One region of the Paenibacillus sp. J22P165 genome, then DNA from elsewhere that is predicted to be linked to it. Evidence: riboswitches for the same ligand, from Rfam matches in the RefSeq annotation. Region 1 holds a riboswitch; the other holds the start of a gene.
What was found. Region 1 has a riboswitch for cyclic di-AMP ahead of AC58QM_RS29545 (stalk domain-containing protein). Riboswitches for the same ligand answer to the same signal wherever they lie in the genome.
Positions count from the first base shown of each region.

Region 2: linked by a shared signal. The riboswitch ahead of AC58QM_RS22660 (C40 family peptidase) and the one ahead of AC58QM_RS29545 (stalk domain-containing protein) in region 1 are both predicted to bind cyclic di-AMP.

Region 1 is NZ_JCAUAP010000014.1:141,120-145,542, forward strand. It holds gene AC58QM_RS29525 (sensor histidine kinase) at 1-277, opposite strand, end outside; gene liaF (cell wall-active antibiotics response protein LiaF) at 303-965, opposite strand; gene AC58QM_RS29535 (hypothetical protein) at 950-1,081, opposite strand; gene AC58QM_RS29540 (PspA/IM30 family protein) at 1,100-1,762, opposite strand; cyclic di-AMP (ydaO/yuaA leader) riboswitch at 1,932-2,084, shown strand; gene AC58QM_RS29545 (stalk domain-containing protein) at 2,089-2,880, shown strand; gene AC58QM_RS29550 (sporulation protein YjcZ) at 3,041-3,142, shown strand; gene AC58QM_RS29555 (molybdopterin molybdotransferase MoeA) at 3,262-4,423, opposite strand, start outside.
Region 2 is NZ_JCAUAP010000009.1:23,949-28,371, forward strand. It holds gene AC58QM_RS22650 (M1 family metallopeptidase) at 1-1,933, shown strand, start outside; gene AC58QM_RS22655 (hypothetical protein) at 2,018-2,836, shown strand; cyclic di-AMP (ydaO/yuaA leader) riboswitch at 3,004-3,142, shown strand; gene AC58QM_RS22660 (C40 family peptidase) at 3,146-3,616, shown strand; gene AC58QM_RS22665 (MSMEG_1061 family FMN-dependent PPOX-type flavoprotein) at 3,756-4,367, shown strand.

The DNA.
Region 1 (4,423 bases):
TCCCTTTTTCCAATAAAATCATCGTTTCCATCATCGGCTCAAGTCTGCGTGTCACCTTTGAGCTGTTCCAATATCCGAACACCGCGCCAATAACACCTAGAATCAACAGGGCCATGAACGAAAACTTGACCCCCTGCTGCCAGTTCGTAAAGGGTTCGATTAAATTTCTTGAATTCAAAAAATAAAGCATAGCACCGAAAATAGCGAAGCTAAAGAGGATGGCCTCCCCCATGCTGCGCCATATCATATTCGTTAAACGTCGTTTGTAGCCGTCCACGTGGTGATCTCCGATCTCTACAAAGTTACAATACTTTGACCTTGATATCTCCTACGATATAAGAGAGCACGAGTTTCACTCGATGGTCGCAATGTTGATAATTCTCCGATTGCCACACCACTTTGTTCATTACGCCTGTTTCACGTTCTTCCGCGATATGAAGCTGACCGAACATGACAGAAGCTGTTACGGAAACACCGATATCATCAGGTACCTTTACATCAATATCCCCTACAACGCCCTGAAGGATAACTGTCGTTTCCTTTTGTTCTAGAATTGCTAGCGAGAGATCCATATACGTTTCCCCCACCAAATACCACGTCGACGTATTCCTTAGAATCCACGGTTCACGACCAAGGCGAACACTATCGACAATCTTTTGCTTTTGTATATACGTATCATCCTTATGAGCCTGCTTAGATCGAATGAAAAATAAACCTAATGAAATCAACACAACGGAAATGACAATTGTGAGATGATCACCAAATAAAATGACGGCACCAATCCCCATCAGCACATAACCCTTGCGTTCTTTGCGTGAACGAACACGGTGAATGCCCAGCAAAATAAGGATTACGGCCACAATGGGAAAAAAGCCTACGGTATGATCTAGAAGCAAAAAAACACCGACTGCAATCAGCACAAGCGCTGTATTTCGGCTGCGGTTATTTTTCATTTCTTCTCCCATCGATGCACCTCCTCTGGCTGCTGCTTCATGTCTTCGTTCATACGATTCTTAGCATACCATAAGAATGGACGACCTCCAAGATGCAAATCCTTATAGGGCAAGGCTTTGCCTTTCATGGAGGTCACGCGCCAACGCTATTTTCGGTTATGCGGATCTCGCTCATCGCGAGTTCGCTGCTCCTGCTGCCAATCGTGCTGCAGCTTGGTACGCAGCGCGCGCAGTTCATGCTGAAGGTTGCCTCCGGCTTCCTTCAGCGTTTCCTTCGACAGGCGGCCCGCCACGCGGAGCCCCTGCAACGCTTCCCGGCCGAGTTCGCGGCCGGCGACCTCCAGCTCGCGCCATGTGTCGCGAGCTTCTTTGCCGTGCAGCCCGCTGCGCGGCTGCACATCCTCGGCTGCGTGCCCTGCACGCAGCCCGCGCAGTTCCTCTGCGAGCGCCAGGCACAAGTCCTGGCTGCTCGCGTACTGCGCGCGGTAGTGCTCGCAAGCGGCTTCCTCGCGCAGCTTCTCTTGCAGGGCGAGCCGCGCGAGATCCTCTTCGCCGGCGCGCATGGCAAGCTCCGCCTGCTCGCTGCGCAGCTTCGCCATCTCTTCTGCGCGAGCCATGTTGCTGCGCAGCGCAATCGTAGCCTGAAGCGCATCTTCATAGCGCTCCTCTAACTGAACTATCGTAGGGTTCCCTGCATACGCAGTACCTGGATTCGTTTTGCCTACAGTCTCTTGCCAGACGGTTTCAGCCATCTTGCCGATACGGTCAAATATATTAGTAGGATCAATTTCCTGTTTCTTATCATTCATATCAAAATCGCCCCTCATCCTCAGCCTCATCCTTCATCATACTTCTATCGTAGCGCAATATATGATGTTCTAAAACCGACTATCGACTGTTTTTGAACCTAGACCTAAGTCTAGTATGAGAAGCGTACAACCATATATTGGTCGTTGTTCGAGCATGGCGATGATGATAAAATATTTGAAGCCGAGTCTAGTGCGTAAATAAAGGCACTGGTACGGGGGACGAAATACTTGGGGTGAATATTTGCTTCGGCTTGGAGCAGACTAGGGAGAACCTTCTTCCCGAACCCGTCAACTAACCTCGAAGGCTCATGAAGGAGGATTACCAATTGAATAAGCTTACTAAAGGGTTAACTAGCCTTGCTGTGTCACTAACAGTTTTGGCAGGAGGCTTTCTTTCCCCATTTTCAGCCCAAGCAGCTGCAATGGAAGTGAAAGTGCAAGTCAATGATGACCTGATCCATTTCCCTGATGCGCAGCCATTTTTGGATGGCAACCAAATTACCCAAGTCCCGCTCCGGTTTGTAACCGAGAAGCTTGGTTATACAGTGAATTGGAAAAAAGATGGAAACCAGATTGAAGTAACACTAAATAATGACAAACATACGATTACCTTGGTTTCAGGTCAAAAAGAAGCTAACATTGATCAGGAAACCGTCGTACTAGATGGCGCTTCCCAGTATCAAAATGGGCGGGTTTATGTGCCGCTTCGCTTCCTTTCCACCGTTGCAGGTGTACCTGTCCATTGGGATGCTAGCAGTAAACTAGCTATTCTGAGTAAAGATGGCGGGCAACATGCACCGGATTATCAAGTTTTTGAGTCTACAGCTTATTCAGCAGATCCTTCTGAAAACGGTGGGTACGGCGCATTTGATTACATGGGTAATCCACTTGCAGTCGGCACAGTTGCTGTTGATCCATCCGTTATTCCACTTGGTACCAAACTTTATATTGAAGGTTATTCGTTTAATGGTCTTCCGCAAGGCGGAATGTACGTCTATGCAACCGATACCGGTGGCGCCATTAAAGGAAAACGAATGGACATCTTTATCCCAGGCTCGCGAAAATCTTTGCAAAGCTTCGGCATTCAGAAAATTAAAGTATACCAAATTCCAAATTAATTGCTTGGAAGAGCTGCCCCTTGAGAATCAGACAAGGGCAGCTCTTTTTGGTAGGTGAATGTTCCGATGCAATAAGGGCATTCGTCCAATCAACAGGTATTCGCCCTACATATGTTATATAGTGTTTAACCCATATTCATTCAAAACCGGAGGGGATACTATGTCAGCTGTAGTTGGTGGAACGCCAGGATACGGAAATTCCGTAGGTGTAATTCTTGTTCTTTATGTACTGTTGGTCATCATTCTTGCTACATTCTACTAGGACTATCTTCCGTTAATTCGTTAGATTGCAAAAAAGCCCAGCCTGCTGAAACTTCTGTCCATAGAAGCTTCCAGCAGCGGGCTTTTTTTCATTTATCAATAAAATTATAAGTTCATCCGTTAAAGCGTTGTATACATCTTCACACCATCACCACGCTGATACCCTTGTCCTCCAGGAGGCAACCAAATCAAACAATCCGCATCTTTGATCGACACCATGATACTTGACTTATCAATGCCCGCAGGTCGCACCCAGATGGTTCCTGCTTCGACACGTGTCGTTCCCCGAATATAACGGGGATAGGCAGAAGGTTTATCATAAGTCACATCCAGAAACGCTGTAGACGCTTTTGCCTCAGGACACTGACTCCCTAACATTTTCTTAATAATTGGCTTTGCGAATAGCTCGAAGCCTACAAATGATGCTCCTGGATTACCAGACAATGCGATGAGCAACTTGCCCTGCCATAAAGCCGCACTTGTTGGTGTCCCTGGCCGCATCGCCACTTTATTGAACAATAGCTTACCGTCGAATCGACCGAATAGCTCTACGAGAACGTCGTAATCACCTACAGAGACCCCGCCAGAAGTCAAAATAAGATCAACATCAGGCAGCACTGCTTCAAGCGCGGCTTCCACCTGCTCAGGATCATCCGTAAGTGCTGGCATGATCCATGCCGATCCACCTGCTGCCTCAACTTGTGCAGCCAGCATGTAGCTATTGCTGTTGCGGATTTTCCCTGGCTGCATCTCCTGTTCGACTTGTAACAGCTCTGAACCAGTCGAGAATATCGCTACCTTAGGCTTTCGGTACACCTCAACTTCAGAATAGCCGAAGGTCGCCAGAATAGCGGCATCTCCTGGGCCAATCTGTGCACCACGTGCAATCACGAACTCCCCACGTGCAACCTCGCCAGCGATTGGCGTAATATTACTTGCTGCTTGCACATTTTTCTTAATCCGTACTTTGACGTCCCTAGATACCACAGATGCATCCTGCAAAGAATCTGTCATTTCTAGCATGACAACCGCATCTGCACCATCTGGCACAGGCGCTCCCGTCATGATACGAGCAGCCGTTCCCTCTCGAATCGTAAGCTGGGGCATGGTCCCGCTTGGAATCCGCTCAATAACTTGTAAGACAACCGGTGAGTCTTGCGTCGCCGTTGTAATATCCTCGGAACGAACCGCATATCCATCCACACCGGATCGGCGAAAATGCGGAACAGCATGATCGGCATAAATATCCTTTGCCAACCGTCTGCCAAAGGACTTGGGCAGC
Region 2 (4,423 bases), on a different contig from region 1:
CGCAGTGTTAATAACGAACACCTTGCTCCCCTCCACATCAAGAGGGACTGTTCCTGTCGTCTCTAAAGAGGTACCTATTGCGAAGACACCGGACATGCAGCCTGCAGATAATGGCAAACCGTTAGAAACCTCAACACCACTTAGTTATCGTATTGCTGAATATCACATGAACGTTGCGTACACACCAGAAACGAGGCAGCTCCAAGGACAACAAACGCTCACGTGGGAAAATCCAGGCAATGTTCCTGTTCAAGAACTGTATTTCCACCTTTATCCGAATGCGTTCGCATCGAAGAAAACGACATTCATGCGAGAATCCGGCGGGAAGCTGCGGGACGATGAAGCGAAGGCAGATAGCGGCGGAAGTATGGAACTGCTCTCGGTAAAATCGGATACGGGTGATGATCTCACTAAGCGGATGACTTTTGTACAGCCTGATGACGGCAATAAGGACGACCATACGCTGCTCAAAATCCCATTATCTAAACCCGTGGGACCTGGTGAAACGGTCACCGTGAAAACCGATTTCCTAGTAAAACTGCCTGCAGCCTTTGCCAGAATGGGGTACGTCGATGACTTCATTATGGCAGGGCAATGGTTTCCGAAAGTTGCCGCCTATGAACGCAAGGGTACAAGAGGCCGCACTGAAGCTGGCTGGAATCTCCATCAATATCATGGCAATTCCGAATTCTATGCGGATTTCGGTATGTATGATGTGAAAATTCAAGTACCCGCCAATTACACTGTGGCGGCTACAGGATTTCCTGTGAAGCCTGCTGTGACGGAAAAAGGAATAAAGACCTATCAATTCTACGCTGAGGATGTCCACGATTTCGCTTGGTCGGCTTCGCCTCATTTCGTCTACGCCGAACAATCTTTCTCTGCTCCACAAGTTCCTGGTGTCAAAATTAAACTGTATCTCGATCCCAATCATCAAGATTTAAAGGATCGTTACATGTATGCGGCCAAAAAAGCACTCTCCCGTTATAGTCAGTGGTACGGAACGTACCCTTACTCTACCCTTTCTATCGTGGTACCGCCTCCAGGTGGAAATGGCGCGGGCGGCATGGAATACCCGACTTTAGTTACGGCTTGGGGTGCTAGTGACAAGGATCCCGACTTAGAACTAGAACGTGTCGTCGTGCATGAAATCGGCCACCAATTTTTCTACGGGCTCGTCGCCAGCAACGAATTCGAAGAAGCCTGGCTGGATGAAGGCTTTACCTCTTATGCAGAGGATAAGGTCATGGAAGCCGAATATGGCGAGGTGCCTAATTTACCTGTCGAATCCAGCTATATAACCTCTCCTAATGGGTTGCAGAAGGATGCATGGGCTTATAAAGGTCATGACCAGTATGCTGAAAATGTGTACACGCGTGGCAAGCTAGTGCTGAAAGCGATTGAGCAACAGGTCGGCACCAAAATGATGGATCGTATCATGCAAACCTATTTCCAACGGTGGCAGTTCAAGCACCCTTCTACGAAGGACTTCCAGCAAGTTGTGGAGGATGTCAGCAAAACAAAGTGGGACGATTTCTTCAATCAATATGTCTATGGTGAGATGATGATGGACTATTCTGTTGAGAGTGTTCAAGTCCGGCCTCAGGGCAATAAAGGTTCCGAAACTTACGAAAGCACAGTCCGCATCGTTAAACTTGGTGGCAACTCACCAGAAGTTCCCGTCCAGTTCCACTTCGCAGATGGGACAACATTAGATAAAACGTGGGATGGCAAGGAAGGCAGTATTGAGTTCAAATTAACACATGCTTCTCCTGTCGACTGGGTGCGCATTGATCCGAAGTACACACTCATTCTCGAAAATAAGCATATCAACAATTTTTATCAGACCCAATTAGATACAAAGTGGCAAATTCGATGGAATCTCGGCATTATTCAGTTCCTGCAAGCCATCTTCGGCTCAGTCGCCTGGTAAGGACTTGGCTTACCCCTCATGACAAACGCTGAGGGTATGCTTACGATGCTGGTTTTCTAAAGAAAACGTTAAGGAGGGACCTCGTTGGCTACCTATATCAAATCAGGCTTCAGGGCAGCTATGGCACAGCCTTTTGCCACAATCATTTTGTTCCTATATCAAATGGGCTGGGGTATTCTCCTGTATAAACTTGTTCAGGGCATACTTGTCCCCCTCATGCATCGCTTCCCTGGCGCCGAGCAGCCGAAGCAGGCATTGCAAATCTTCCTGGCTGAAGGCCAGTTTCAGTTAATAAAAACTGATCTTAGCTATTCCTATTTATGGTGGCTAGCTGCTCTCTTATGTGCTCGCATGCTGCTGACGCCACTCCTAAATGGCGGTGTATATTATTCACTTACGCACGCTCATCAGAATGCAGGCTATCGATTCTTTCGCGGGATGAAAAAACTTATGCTACCGTTTCTGCTCGTGTATCTCGTCCGGATTGCACTTACCCTGTTTCCACTCATCTGGCTGCTACCGAAAGCCTCATATATTCTTGGGCATAGCGGATCCTATGAGCAAGTCATTATCAAGCTTCTGCCTTGGATACTTAGTCTGTTGGTCTACGGCTTTGTCTTGCAGCTTCTCTTTATGTATGTGCAATTCGCCATCGCGGCTAAGCTAGGCATCCTATCTACGGTCATCTCCTTTTTTCGACATTCGCTGCCGATTGTCGGACTGTCCATCATTCTACTGGTGATTACAGGACTTTTAGCAGGGGTAACTGTCACAGCTACCTACATATGGGCTGGACTGATAGCACTAATCATTTATCAGCTGTATCCCCTATTCCACATTTTCATCCAGATTTGGGGGATTTCCTCCCAATATCAACTTCTTTCTGCCAAAATATCCAATTAATATTCAAAAAAACAGCCAATAGGCAAACATTCTCCCCCTCTCGTTGAGATAGGGGCTTTTTTTTGTCTTTTTTCCGAACAATCCGCCTTATTTTTAGCCTTTTTTCAAATGAAAAAAGAGGAATTTCATTGTTTATGACGAATTAAAAGGACTAGCATCAAAAAACCAAATATTTCATGCCGAATTCCTCAGTTTATGGGGAAACGGGGGAACCACTCCGGGTGAATTGATCTTGCAAGACAGGGATCATAGGGAACCTTCAACCGAACCCTCCAGCTAACCTCGTAGGCACCGGAAGGAGACAAGCAGTTGAAGAAAGTTGTTGGTCTTATTTTTAGCCTTGTTTTGTTTTTGAGTGTAAGTGTAGGAAGCGTTTTCGCGTCATCCTCCATGGACAACGCAGTCGAAGATCTCGTAGGAACTCCCTACAAATGGGCAGGAACGACAACCAAAGGGTTTGATTGCTCTGGTTTCACATCCTACTTGTTCAATGGGTTCGGCATCGACCTTCCACACAGCTCCAAATCACAAAACAGCGAAGGCTACTGGGTTGACAAAAAAGATCTTCGTAAGGGCGATCTTGTATTTTTCAACACGGATGGCAGCGGCATATCTCATGTAGGCATGTACCTTGGAGATGGTGAATTCGTTCACTCCGCTACAAATCAAGGTGTTGTGAAGAATAAGTTGAGCGAATCCTATTATGCGAAGCGGTATGTATCAGCCAGACGAGTTCTATGGGATGATATCTACAATCAACTAACTGCTGAATCCAAGTAATATTCTCGGCACAGAATGAAGCCCTGCAAGCGTTGCTCGTAAGAGCGGTTTGTAGGGCTTCATTCATTTGAACGAGAAGATAAGCGTATACTACAATGAATACATATAGGCTTTCGGCCTCCAGGAAGGATAGGAATACATGGACAGAATAAAAGATCTTACGCCCCCACCGTTCCCCGGCATCATTCAATCCATTGATGACATTCGCACAGATATCGGAGAGGCGCATCCGGCAGTCCAAAAGAAAGTAATCAACCAAGTCGACGCGCATGCTAGAGCGTTTATCGCCAAATCACCCTTATTCTACTTATCTACGTCGCATGCGAATGGACTGTGCGATGTTTCACCTCGCGGTGATAGCGCAGGCTTCGTTCGCGTGCTGGATGAACATCGCCTCATCTATCCAGAAAGACTGGGAAACCGTCGACTGGACTCTATGCAAAATATGTTAACCAACCCGCAAGTGGGTCTCTTATTCATCATTCCTGGCGTAGACATGGTGCTCCGCGTCAATGGCCGCGCTTGGCTGACGAAAGATGAGGAGCTACTGTCCACGATGCAGTTGAACGGGAAGTCCCCCATCGCCGCTGTCGGCGTTGAAGTGCAAGAATGCTTCATACATTGCAGCCGTGCCCTCAAGCTGTCAAAGATTTGGGATTCCACTACGTGGGTGCCTGAGAAAGAGCATCCGGACAGCATGGAAATGTTCCGCGCCCATCTAGCATTGAACGGAGTTCCACTAGAAGAATAGGAACAAACAGCCTTCTAACCATAATGTGTAACTTGACATCACATGTTACCCATCCT